Regions from separate parts of the Vibrio maritimus genome, predicted to be linked through region 1. Evidence: predicted binding sites of a transcription regulator. Region 1 holds the regulator's gene; each other region holds the start of a gene.
What was found. Region 1 encodes PurR, which represses purine synthesis genes. Its sites were predicted from a motif close to TNANGNAAACGTTTNCNTNA; they were not measured.
Positions count from the first base shown of each region.

Region 2: the regulator PurR is predicted to act here: its motif matches at 2,028-2,047, upstream of purL (phosphoribosylformylglycinamidine synthase).
Region 3: the regulator PurR is predicted to act here: its motif matches at 1,744-1,763, upstream of LY387_RS00730 (NCS2 family permease).

Region 1 is NZ_CP090438.1:2,376,507-2,380,725, forward strand. Features, by position in the region: gene torD (molecular chaperone TorD) at 137-790, shown strand; gene purR (HTH-type transcriptional repressor PurR) at 1,128-2,132, shown strand; cyclic di-GMP riboswitch class I at 2,312-2,400, shown strand; gene LY387_RS10790 (TfoX/Sxy family DNA transformation protein) at 2,518-3,108, shown strand; gene LY387_RS10795 (TVP38/TMEM64 family protein) at 3,227-3,910, shown strand; gene LY387_RS10800 (DUF2007 domain-containing protein) at 3,911-4,219, shown strand, end outside.
Region 2 is NZ_CP090438.1:2,818,938-2,823,156, forward strand. Features, by position in the region: gene purL (phosphoribosylformylglycinamidine synthase) at 1-1,887, opposite strand, end outside; gene mltF (membrane-bound lytic murein transglycosylase MltF) at 2,184-3,758, shown strand; gene LY387_RS12895 (hypothetical protein) at 4,064-4,201, shown strand.
Region 3 is NZ_CP090438.1:151,487-155,705, reverse strand. Features, by position in the region: gene LY387_RS00735 (YicC/YloC family endoribonuclease) at 1-18, shown strand, start outside; gene LY387_RS00730 (NCS2 family permease) at 344-1,714, opposite strand; gene gmk (guanylate kinase) at 2,095-2,718, shown strand; gene rpoZ (DNA-directed RNA polymerase subunit omega) at 2,961-3,233, shown strand; gene spoT (bifunctional GTP diphosphokinase/guanosine-3',5'-bis pyrophosphate 3'-pyrophosphohydrolase) at 3,279-4,219, shown strand, end outside.

The DNA.
Region 1 (4,219 bases):
CTCGTGTTAACTTACCCTTAAAGAAATTAATTTTTGTCTTATTTTTTCATAAGTTAACTCAATTTTTCACACAACAAGTTATTGCTATTCATCTTTATTGGCTAAAATAGAGTTATCATTTTTGGAGATTATTCAAATGCAAGAAATCAAAGCATTTAATGAGCAACGCGCAGAAATCTATTGGTGGCTTTCAAGCCTATTCGCTGCCGAGCTCACTGATGATGAACTCAACAAATACCATAGCCCTGAAATTCGCTCTTTCTTATCTGGCTTAGGAGAAAACCCTTCCCTAAAAGAACCCATTCAGGTCTTTACAGAGTCCTTGAACCGCCTTCAAGTCAGAGAAGACGCACAATTAGAGCTTTCTGCCGATTTTTGCGATCTATTTTTAAAGTCGGACAAGCATGGCGCATTGCCTTATGCCTCTATGTATATTGGTAAGTCTGGTCTTTTAAATGATCAACCTGCACAGGATATGGCTGACCTGTTAGCTAAGCACAGTGTGGCAGTGAATAAGGACTTAAATGAGCCAGCGGATCACCTCGCGATCGAGCTAGATTTTCTAGGCAACTTAATCATTCGCTCCAATGAGCTTGAAGCGGAAGCACATATGAACGATGCGCTGCACGAGCAAGCAGAGTTCATCAAGAACTACTTGATGACATGGCTACCTCAGTTTGTTGCGAAATGCCAAACCAACGACGAGTTTGGGTTTTATGCCTCTGCCGCTAAACTACTCGAAGCATTCTGCCAACTTGACTACACCTACCTAGAGGGTGAGCAAGGCTAGCCAACCTTAAAGCGCAAATCATTTGCATCACATCTGTGAGAATTAATTTGCGCTTTAGTTATAAATTTATTGGATAAGTCATTGCCAGCGCCCAAACCTAAGTCTACAATCCGCCGTTTAAATGCAAATGCCCTTGGCATTCAACGCGGACTTGTGTCCAAAAACACCTGTTGAAATCTACGCTCTGAGCTTTTTTCGCCGTGGCTTGCATGCAACTTTCGGTTTTCGCAGCCAAATACTATGTTTACAACAACATAGCGTTATATGTTTGCAAAGACCACTATACTTGAAGCGGTACCAACGTTAATTATCAAGCCGCGACTAATAGGATATCACTATGGCAACTATTAAAGATGTCGCCCGCCTTGCAGGCGTTTCAACGACCACAGTATCCCACGTTATTAATAAGACTCGCTTTGTTGCTGAAGCAACTCAAGAAAAAGTGATGGCGGCGGTCGACGAACTCAACTACGCACCAAGCGCCGTTGCACGTAGCTTAAAATGTAACTCAACGAAAACCATTGGTATGTTAGTGACTCAATCAACTAACCTGTTCTTTTCTGAGGTTATCGATGGTGTTGAGAGCTACTGCTACCGCCAAGGCTACACGCTGATCCTATGTAACACTGGTGGTGTGTATGAAAAGCAACGCGATTACATTCGCATGCTGGCAGAGAAACGCGTGGATGGCATCCTCGTGATGTGCTCTGATCTTACCGAAGAGCTGCTAGAGATGCTTGATCGTCACGCCGACATTCCTAAAGTTATCATGGACTGGGGCCCAGAAAGCTCACAAGCGGACAAGATCATCGATAACTCCGAAGAAGGCGGTTATCTCGCAACGAAGTTCCTGATTGAAAAAGGTCACACTGATATTGCTTGTCTAAGCGGTCACTTGGAGAAAGCCGTGTGCCAAGAGCGTATCATCGGTTACAAACGTGCCCTTGCTGAGGCAGGTATCGAGATGAAAGACGATCGTATTCTTGAAGGCAACTTCGAATGCGATACAGCGGTTATCGCAGCTAACCGTATTGCTGCAATGGAAGACCGACCTACCGCTATCTTCTGTTTCAACGACACCATGGCGTTTGGCCTGATGAGTCGCCTACAACAACTGGGTGTGCGCGTACCTGAGGACATCTCTGTCATTGGTTACGATAATATCGAGCTGGCTGAGTACTTCTCGCCACCTCTAACCACGGTTCACCAACCTAAACGTCGTGTCGGTAAAAACGCGTTTGAGATTCTATTAGAACGAATCAAAGATAAAGGTCATGAAAAGCGCATTTTCGAAATGCACCCAGAGATTGTTGAACGAGACTCTGTCAAAAGCCTTACATAATGCTGACAAAAGTGCCTTTCCAGGCACTTTTTTTTGAACCCCATTCAAGTTTTCTTCTCTCGATTGTTAGTTTTTTACGCACCCTCAAGCACAAATAACCCACCATTATTTGAACCAACATCACATTTTTGCAACTGAGTAATCATAGGCTTATGTCGTTTTCATTTATTCTAATGAAGTCACGCACAGGGCAAACCATCTGAAAGGGTGGGACGCAAAGCCTCCGGCCTAAACCAATTTTTAATTGATAGGTAGCGGGGTTGCCGATGGCAAGGGGAGAAGACTCAGTTATGGCATATGCCTAACAGAGCTCTGACACCTGATTGCTATACTCTCGGACCTGATTCTGGTGACACAATCAATAACACCGAGAAAAGAATAAAGCATGGATAATCCTATACTAAAAAATTCAATGCAATTATTCGCTCAGCTTGGAAGAGTAAAGTCTCGCTCCATGTTTGGGGGATTTGGCATCTTCGTAGATGATACGATGTTTGCCTTAGCAGTGAATAACAAATTACATATCAGAACTAACCGTCAGACCGTATCCACCTTCAAAAAACTGGGTTACAAGCCTTATGTTTATAAAAAGCGTGGATTTCCCGTTGTTACTAAGTACTTCGCGTTACCTGAAGACTGTTGGCAAGATCAAGAAGGTATTCTCGATCACGCTAAACAGGCACTCGAGTTCGCGAAAACTGAGAAAGAGCAACAATCCGAAGCGAAACCTAATCGCCTGAAAGACCTTCCGAATCTTCGCCTTGCCACTGAGCGCATGCTCAAAAAAGCAGGCATTGAATCAGTGGTTGAACTTCAGGATCATGGTTCGGTTGAGGCTTTCAAGGCCATTCAGAGAACCCATTCAAGTACCGTAGGTTTAGAGCTTTTATGGGCTCTTGAAGGTGCGATAAATGGTACTCATTGGTCTGTGATTCCTCAGACTAAAAGAGACGAACTGGCTAGCTTAATTAATTAAGTTACGGTCATCTCGAGAAAAAATCAGCCTTATGGCTGATTTTTTTGTATTAGTTGAAAGGAAAAACATACTCAGCCTTTCTACTACACTAATACTGAGTCATCAAAAGGATATCGTCATGAGCAAGAAGCTGATACTAGGATTGGTTTTGGTTGCTGTCGTCATTTATTTGGGCATCAACTTTGGTCAACATCTCACACTAGAAAACGCAAAAGTACAGCAAGTAGCACTGAGTGAATACATCAATGAGAACTTTGTGGCTGCTGCCCTCACCTATTTCTTCGCTTACATAGCGATTACTGCATTCTCTGTTCCAGGCGCTGCCGTGGTTACCTTACTTGGCGCAGCACTGTTTGGCTTTTGGACTAGTTTACTGCTTGTTTCATTTGCGAGTACCATAGGCGCTACATTGGCATTCTTGAGCAGTCGCTTCCTACTTCGCGATTGGGTACAAAGTAAGTTCGGTTCGAAACTTGAGACGATCAATAAAGGTGTCGAAAAAGACGGTGCTTTCTATCTATTTTCTCTAAGACTCATTCCTGTGTTCCCATTTTTCTTGATTAACTTATTAATGGGTCTCACGCCAATTCGAGTCTCTAAATATTACTTGGTGAGTCAACTGGGTATGTTGCCAGGAACTGCAGTCTACCTCAATGCGGGTACTCAGCTAGCGAATATTGACAGTCTATCCGGTATTGTTTCCCCTACCGTGTTGGCATCATTTGCCCTACTCGGTTTGTTCCCACTTATTGCTAAATGGATTATGGGAAAAATCTCTCGCTCGCCACAGGTACAGGAATAGATGAAGATATTTGTAGGCAATAACCCACCAGAAACACATATTGTCCAACAGCAGTTGATGGCTGAAGGTATCGAGTGTGAAGTACGAGGCGAAGGTGTTTTCGGGTTACGAGGGGAAGTACCGTTTGACGAAAATTCACTACCCTACGTTTGGCTTTTCAACAAAGAGCAAGAAATGATGGCACGAGCTGTCATTCAAGATTGGCAAAAACAGGCTGAGAAAAGCGGTAACGTGCCGTGGGTATGTCCAGCTTGCCATGAGACTAACGAAGCGCAATTTGGCGTCTGCTGGAACTGTCAGACGCCACAA
Region 2 (4,219 bases), 440 kb from region 1:
ACGAGAGATCGCAGGGCTGTCTACTTTCAGTGTTTTCGCATCACGGTGCATCTTCGGCGTTTTGCCAAGAAGGATGTCCATCGGCATGTCGATTGGCGTGTTGTCGAAGTGTGAATCTTCAAGTTTCAGTTCACGCTCTTCTGTTGCCACACCCACTACTGCGTAAGGTGCGCGCTCACGCTTACAGATAGCATCGAATGCTTCCATGTTCTCTGGCGCTACCGCCATTACATAGCGTTCTTGAGATTCGTTACACCAGATCTCAAGTGGGCTCATGCCTGGCTCATCGTTTGGTACGTCACGAAGCTGGAAGATACCACCGCGCTCACCATCATCAACAAGCTCAGGAAGTGCGTTTGAGATACCGCCCGCGCCCACATCGTGGATAAATGCGATTGGGTTGTCTTCACCTAGCTGCCAGCAGCGGTCGATCACTTCTTGACAGCGACGTTCCATCTCTGGGTTTTCACGCTGTACTGACGCAAAGTCTAGGTCTTCAGCAGACTGACCAGATGCCATAGAAGACGCTGCACCGCCACCAAGACCGATGTTCATTGCAGGACCACCAAGTACAATTAGGCTTGCACCTACAGGGATCTCTTTCTTCTGAACGTGCTCATCACGGATGTTACCCATACCACCAGCAATCATGATCGGCTTGTGGTAACCACGCACTTCTTCACCTGCGTGTGATGTAACTTTCTCTTCGTAAGTACGGAAGTAACCCAGTAGGTTTGGACGACCAAATTCGTTGTTAAATGCCGCGCCACCTAGTGGACCTTCTAGCATGATATCTAGGGCGTTAACGATACGGCCTGGCTTACCAAAGTCGGTTTCCCAAGGCTGTTCGAAGCCAGGAATGCGAAGGTTAGACGTTGTGAAACCAACAAGACCTGCTTTTGGCTTACCGCCAATACCTGTTGCGCCTTCGTCACGGATTTCACCGCCACTACCTGTCGATGCACCCGGCCATGGAGAAATCGCTGTTGGGTGGTTGTGTGTTTCCACCTTCATTAGGATGTGCGCTTTCTCGTGGTTGTAGCCGTATTGACGTGTTTTTGGATCTGGGAAGAAACGACCCACTTCAGAGCCTTCCATAACCGCTGCATTATCTTTGTATGCAGACAGGACGTGGTCTGGTGTCGTTTCAAATGTGTTTTTGATCATCTTGAATAGCGACTTGTCTTGCTTAACGCCGTCGATAGTCCAATCTGCGTTGAAGATCTTGTGACGACAGTGCTCAGAGTTCGCCTGTGCAAACATCATCAATTCGATGTCTGTTGGGTTGCGCTCTAGCTTAGTCACAAAGCTTTCAACTAGGTAATCAATTTCATCTTCTGCAAGTGCAAGACCAAGCGTCACGTTCGCTTCTTCTAGTGCTTTGCGACCGCCTGTTAGTAGATCAACATCGGCAACTGGTGCTGGCTCTGCGACTTGGAACAGCGCTGCCGCTGATTCGAAGTCAGAGAAAACCACTTCCATCATGCGATCGTGGATCACTGCTTTAAGCTCAACAAGTTGAAGCTCAGTCAGTTCGCTTGATGTCTCTACATAGTAAGCAGTACCGCGCTCTAGACGAGTCACTTTGTCTAGGCCACAGTTGTTCGCAATATCCGTAGATTTAGAGGACCATGGCGAGATGGTGCCAGGGCGAGGTGTCACTAGTAGCAGTGTGCCTGTTGGCTCGTGCTCTTCGATAGTTGGACCGTAAGTCAGCAACTTCTCTAATTTTTCAACTTCAGACTCATCCAGGTCTGCCGTTAGGTCGGCAAAGTGGGCAAACTCAGCGTAAATACCTGTTACTGGTAGGTTTAGTTCACGACAAAGCTCTAGTAGCTTGTTAACACGAAACTCAGAAAGAGCTGGGGAACCACGCAAAATTCTCATGTGCTTAGGTCTCTTATGCAGTTGATTTAGGTGAAATTCTTATAAATTCAATCAGTTAATAGTAAAAACTGAACTTATAACGATTTCTCCTACCTTGATGCGGCGGTATTATAGAGGATTTTTTTTTGTGACGTAAGCGTTGGCGCAAACGTTTTCGTCATTTTTTTTTGTTTTGCCGAAATACGCTAGAGATCGATGATAAAGTGACCACTCTCGGGTGTTTCTGCTATCTCGCTTTGCCAAGGACCTCAGCTTTGGTATAAAGACAGCACTAACGTTGTGAGATCTATGAATTAATGCAAAGTCTTTCTGCTGCTCGCTGGCCTAATCGTCGCTGGTTAAAATTGCTATCTGTGTGCCTTTTCTCAATCGGGTTGGCTGGCTGCCAAATCGATTCTGATCCTAAAAGTGAACTCGAAAACATCAAAGAACGCGGTGTACTTCGCGTAGGTACACTCAATAATCAGCTCTCTTACTATATTGGTCCTGATGGCCCTACTGGCCTCGATTATGAATTAGCCAGACAGTTTGCAGACGCATTGGGCGTTCGTTTAGAGATGAAACCTGCTTATCGTCAAGCAAGCCTATTCCCTGCTCTGCAAAAGGGTGAGATCGATATTATTGCGGCTGGACTTAGTCAGTCTCCAGAGCGTATTCAAGGCTTTCGCGCTGGGCCCGCTTACTACTATGTCAGTCAACAGGTCGTCTATAAGAAAGGTCAGTGGCGTCCGCGTAACCTTGAGCAACTCCTCAACAACCAGCAAGAGTTAATCGATCAAGCTGATGGCGAAGAAGTGTTTGCGATTGTCAAAGACTCACACTTTGAAAAGACCATGGCAACGGTGACCGAAGAACATCCAGAGATCCGCTATTACATCGACGCGAATGCTGACGTCAACGACCTGCTGAAACAAGTCTCCGAGGGCAAACTGAAATTCACCATGGCGGACTCTGTTGAGCTTTCTCTGTCACAGCGCATCTATCCCGACCTGGCCCTCGCCTTTGAGATGACTGAAGATCAGCCAATCTCTTGGTACATGCGTAAATCAGAAGATGAAAGCCTGTATGCCTTGCTTATTGAGTTCTTTGGGCAACTTAAACAGACAGGGGATCTAGCAAACCTAGAAGAAAAGTATCTAGGTCATATCGGCGTATTTGATTATGTGGATACCCGCGCCTTTATCCGAGCGCTCGATAGTAAGCTACCTAAATGGTCACCACTATTTAAAAAGTACTCCAAAGAGTTTGACTGGCGTTTGATTGCCGCTTTGGCGTACCAAGAGTCACATTGGAATCCAGTGGCAAAATCACCAACCGGTGTACGCGGGATGATGATGCTGACATTACCGACTGCCAAAAGCGTTAACGTGACCAATCGACTCGACCCTGAACAGTCTGTGCGTGGTGGTGTGGAATACCTACGCCGAATTGTTGATCGCGTGCCTGACTCAATCAGTGAGCACGAAAAAATCTGGTTTGCCCTCGCTTCCTACAATGTTGGTTTCGGCCACATGATGGATGCAAGACGCCTGACAAAACGCCAAGGTGGCGACCCAGATGCGTGGGCGGATGTGAAAGATCGTTTACCGCTGCTGCGCCAAAAGAAGTTTTACAGTCAGACTCGCTATGGCTACGCGCGAGGCGATGAAGCCCGCAACTACGTGGAAAACATTCGTCGTTACTATCAAAGCATCATTGGTCATGTCGATAAACAGCTCGCTGCGCAAGCTGAGGAAGAGCTCAGTACCGAAGACTTGATCGTGATTCCACCGCTACCACCTGTGTCAGGCGCGGTTTCTAGCGCAGAGGCAACCATCAGTGCCGCGCAATCTACAGAAATACCCGCCGTTGGTGGCAATACAGGTCGCTAACTATCACTCTCTTTCAAGTGTGCGAAATCTAGTTCACTTCGCACACTTGAAATCCGACCACTAAGCCCTTACATTACTGTTTGAGACTAGAGGAGACGATCGTCCTGATCCCTCGACTTTTCTCATCTGGCAGGTACGTCCGTACCATCCACAAACTGTGCATACTTTTTCAGCGGCTCTAGTCAAGAGTAGAAAAAGTGTGTGTTGGACTCCGACATCGATCCATTGATAAGGACATCTAGTACGTCATTAAGCGTATAGAGTTAGATCGGAGAGGTTTACCAGTAGTGAAAGGAGGTAGTTTTATGCTTGCAAGGAAACGAAAGCAATCTAAACACCTTAATAAGACGGTGGCAGCAAACCGCCGCAAACGTAAGATGGCTAACAATAAGAAGAAAGTTATTTGGCGTCATCGAGCGTTTATGCAGCTTCTATCTTCATAGATAGCGAGCAGCAACAGC
Region 3 (4,219 bases), 1.4 Mb from region 1:
ATTCAGAATATTGAATAATTCTGTTGAATGATAAAAAAGCAGGCTGATGCCTGCTTTTTTATTGCTTGTGTACCGCGCTCAAATTAACCGCTCCCTCACACGAGTCGTGCTCCCGTGTTAGCGGAGGTATACTCAACGTTCGCACCAGGCCTCAAGAAGATTCCTGCCTACGTAGTGCACGGCCAGTGGAATGACGGCGCTTTAGAGTTCTTAGAAAACAAAATTTATCGTCACCCCTGCGCAGGCAGGGGTCTTCTCAACGCTCGCGCCAAGCCTCAATTAGATTCCTGCCTGCGCAGGAATGACGAGAGCCGCTGTGTGCAGGTTCAATATTTACAAGTGACTACAACAACACCAAGTAAGTCATAAACAGCGCCGACAACACATAGATCACCGGATGAACCTCTCTACCCTTGCCTGCCACAACCATACTAAATGCATAACTGATAAAGCCCATCGCCATACCGTTTGCTGGTGAGAAGCTCAGCACGGTAAACATAATGGTAAAGAAGGCAGCGATGCGCGACTCTTTTTTGTCCCACTTAATATCGCCTAGGCGACCAATCATGTAAATACCAACCACAACCATCGCTGGTGCCACCATGGCCGCAGAGAACAATGAGAATAGCGGGTATAGGAATAGAGACACAAAGAACAAACCGGCTACTACAACTGCCGCTAGGCCGGTTTTCGCACCTTGAGAAGACGCGATGCCCGACTCAGAGAATGCTGTAACCGACGTAGTACCAAGCAGCGAGCCCATTACTGTACCACCCGCATCAGCGACGAGCGCTGAACGAGCATTTGGCACCTTGCCGTCTTTGTCGATGATGCCAGCGTCACGGCCCACACCCACAATCGTGCTCAAACCATCGAAGAAGTCGACAATTAAAAAGATAATCACGATGAACAGCAGATCAAACATCTTCTCTGCCGTTAGACCAGAGAAATCGAAGATAGCACCAAAGCTACCTGCCATGCTTGGTGGCATCGCGACGAGCTGATCTGGAATTGGTGCGTTGCTTGTACCCATAAAGGTGTCAGCAAGGATGGTCAGAACGATGGCTGATATGAACGAAATAAACGTCGCCAGCTTGATATCGCGAACCATACAACCCAGCGCAATAAAGATACTGATGTAAGCGATCATAACCTGAGGGTTCAGGATATCGCCCATGCTCACCAAGATGATTGGGTTTGAAACGATGATACCGGCGTTCTTAAGCCCTAAGAAGGCGATAAACAAGCCGAGCGATACGGTAATCGCCAGCTTTAGGTCTTCTGGAATCGATTCGATCATTGCTTTACGGATCTTAGTCATTGATAAGATCAAGTAGATGATGCCCGAGAAGAAGATACCCAGTAGCGCTTCATGCCAAACCAGAGCCACTGAGCCGCTAAGAAGCATGCCTTTAAAGAAGCCATTCATGCTCATACCAGGTGCAAGCATCACTGGGTAGTTACCAAAGAAACCCATAATTAGAGTCGCAAATGCCGCAGCTAACGCCGTTGCAGTGAATACCGCGCCGCGGTCCATGCCGGGAATATCACCCAAGATGGCTGGGTTCACCGCTAGGATGTAGCTCATCGCTAGAAACGTAATAAAACCTGCATATACCTCGGTGCCGATCGTAGATTTACGCTCGCTCACCTTGAAGGTAGCTTCGATAAAAGAGGGGTTGGCTTGCCTTTGGCCAGCTAATTCTGCACTCACAGTGGAACCTTTAAAGATAGAAATGACGGAGACGCAAACGTATGCGCGACAAAAATAATGGCGCGAATTCTAATCAGCCAGAGAAATAAATCAATGTTTTTCTTGTTGGTTTTTATCGCTTAAAAAACAAAACCTTGATAAATAAGCAAACGTTTGCTTTGAATATTGCGTCTCAACTCTCGGCACCTACCCCGTGCGCCTTATGCAAGTCCTCACATCAAAGAGAAGACAGCTTGTCGTGCTGCCCTCAATCATGATACTCTTCGCCTCCATTTTTCTGGCCGAAATTTCAGCACTTGGGCCAGTGTTTTATCTAAAATAGAAGAGTGCATCGCGCAGCTTCTATTCCTTCAACCCAAGAATGCGGACACTGACAAATGATTGGTAAAGGCACCCTGTATATCGTATCGGCACCAAGCGGCGCTGGTAAATCGAGCTTAATTGCAGCTATGTTGGAAAAAAACCCAACCTACGCAATGAAGGTTTCTGTTTCTCACACCACTCGCGGCATGCGCCCTGGTGAAGAAGACGGCGTGCACTACCACTTTGTTGAAAAATCAGAGTTTGAGTCACTGATTGAGCAAGGCGCATTTCTAGAGTACGCCGAAGTGTTTGGTAACTACTACGGTACGTCTCGCCTGTGGATTGAAGAAACGCTAGAGAAAGGCATCGATGTCTTCCTAGATATCGACTGGCAAGGCGCGCGTCAGATCCGCGAGCAAATGCCAGAAGCGAAAAGCGTCTTTATTCTTCCGCCTTCAAACAGTGAACTTGAGCGCCGCCTAAACGTGCGCGGTCAAGACAGCGACGAAGTGATCGCAAAACGCATGAGCGAAGCAAAATCAGAAATGTCACATTACAACGAGTACGACTATGTTATCGTCAACGATGACTTTGATGGCGCACTTGTTGATTTTAAAGCGATTTTGCGTGCTGAGCGTTTGAAGCAAGACAAGCAAGCGGTGAAATATAAAGGCATGCTGGATGCTTTGCTAGCTGGATAGAAAGCCGTCATCCTCACGAAAGTGAGGATCTTTATCAGCGAGTATCGTGCTCAAATTATATGAGTCACTCGCCGCACGAGATCCCCTTTTTCAAGGGGATGACGAATGTGCTACTTCGAAGGTAGCGCGCAATTAAAACCTAAGTAACAGTAGCTAAACGGATCATTTGTGATCTAGAATCTAAATGTAATAGCCTGTATACTTTCTCGTCATCAAAAATTTAGTTAACTATTGGAGTTCTTATGGCACGCGTAACTGTTCAAGACGCTGTTGAAAAAGTTGGCAACCGCTTCGACCTAGTTCTTATTTCGGCTCGCCGCGCACGTCAGATGCAAATCGGTGGTAAAGATGCACTAGTGCCAGAAGAAAATGATAAGCCAACGGTTATCGCTCTACGCGAAATCGAAGAAGGCTTGATCACGAAAGAAGTACTAGACGCACGCGAGCGTCAAGAGCAGCAAGAGCAAGAAGCTGCAGAACTAGCGGCAGTAAGCAGCATCGCTCACAACCGTTAATTCGACCTATCCAATCAGAGTTCCATCGACTTTCGGGCCTATAATTTGTACCTATTCGATAGCCTTAAAGACGTTGCCCAAGAATACCTAACAGAGCCTCAAATTGAGGCTCTGCGTCAATCTTATGTGGTAGCAAGAGATGCCCATGAAGGGCAGACCCGCTCTAGCGGTGAACCTTACATCATCCACCCTGTAGCGGTTGCTCGTATCCTCGCAGAAATGCGTCTGGATATCGAAACTCTGCAAGCAGCACTGTTGCATGATGTCATTGAAGATACGGAAGTCACCAAAGAAGAGCTAGAAGAACAGTTTGGCAACACCGTCGCGGAACTCGTGGACGGCGTCTCTAAGCTCGACAAGCTAAAATTCCGAGATCGCAAAGAAGCTCAAGCGGAAAACTTCCGCAAGATGGTGCTTGCCATGGTGCAAGACATCCGCGTGATCTTGATTAAGCTCAGTGACCGTACTCATAACATGCGTACATTGGGCGCGCTTCGTCCGGACAAGAAACGCCGTATTGCTCGTGAAACCCTAGAGATCTACGCGCCGCTTGCGCATCGTCTCGGTATTCACAACATCAAGACCGAGCTTGAAGAGTTAGGTTTTGAAGCACTTTATCCAAACCGTTATCGCGTTCTAAAAGAAGTAGTGAAAGCTGCTCGTGGTAACCGTAAGGAAATGATCCAGCGTATCCATAGCGAGATCGAAGGCCGCCTCGGTGAGGTTGGTTTGAACTGTCGCGTGTTGGGTCGTGAGAAGAACCTGTTCTCCATCTATAACAAGATGAAAACCAAAGAGCAGCGCTTCCACACCATCATGGATATCTACGCCTTCCGCGTTATCGTGGACACGGCGGACACCTGCTATCGCGTACTTGGTCAAGTACATAGCCTGTATAAGCCCCGTCCAGGTCGCATGAAAGATTACATTGCGGTACCAAAGGCGAACGGCTATCAATCCCTTCACACCTCTATGGTTGGTCCTCA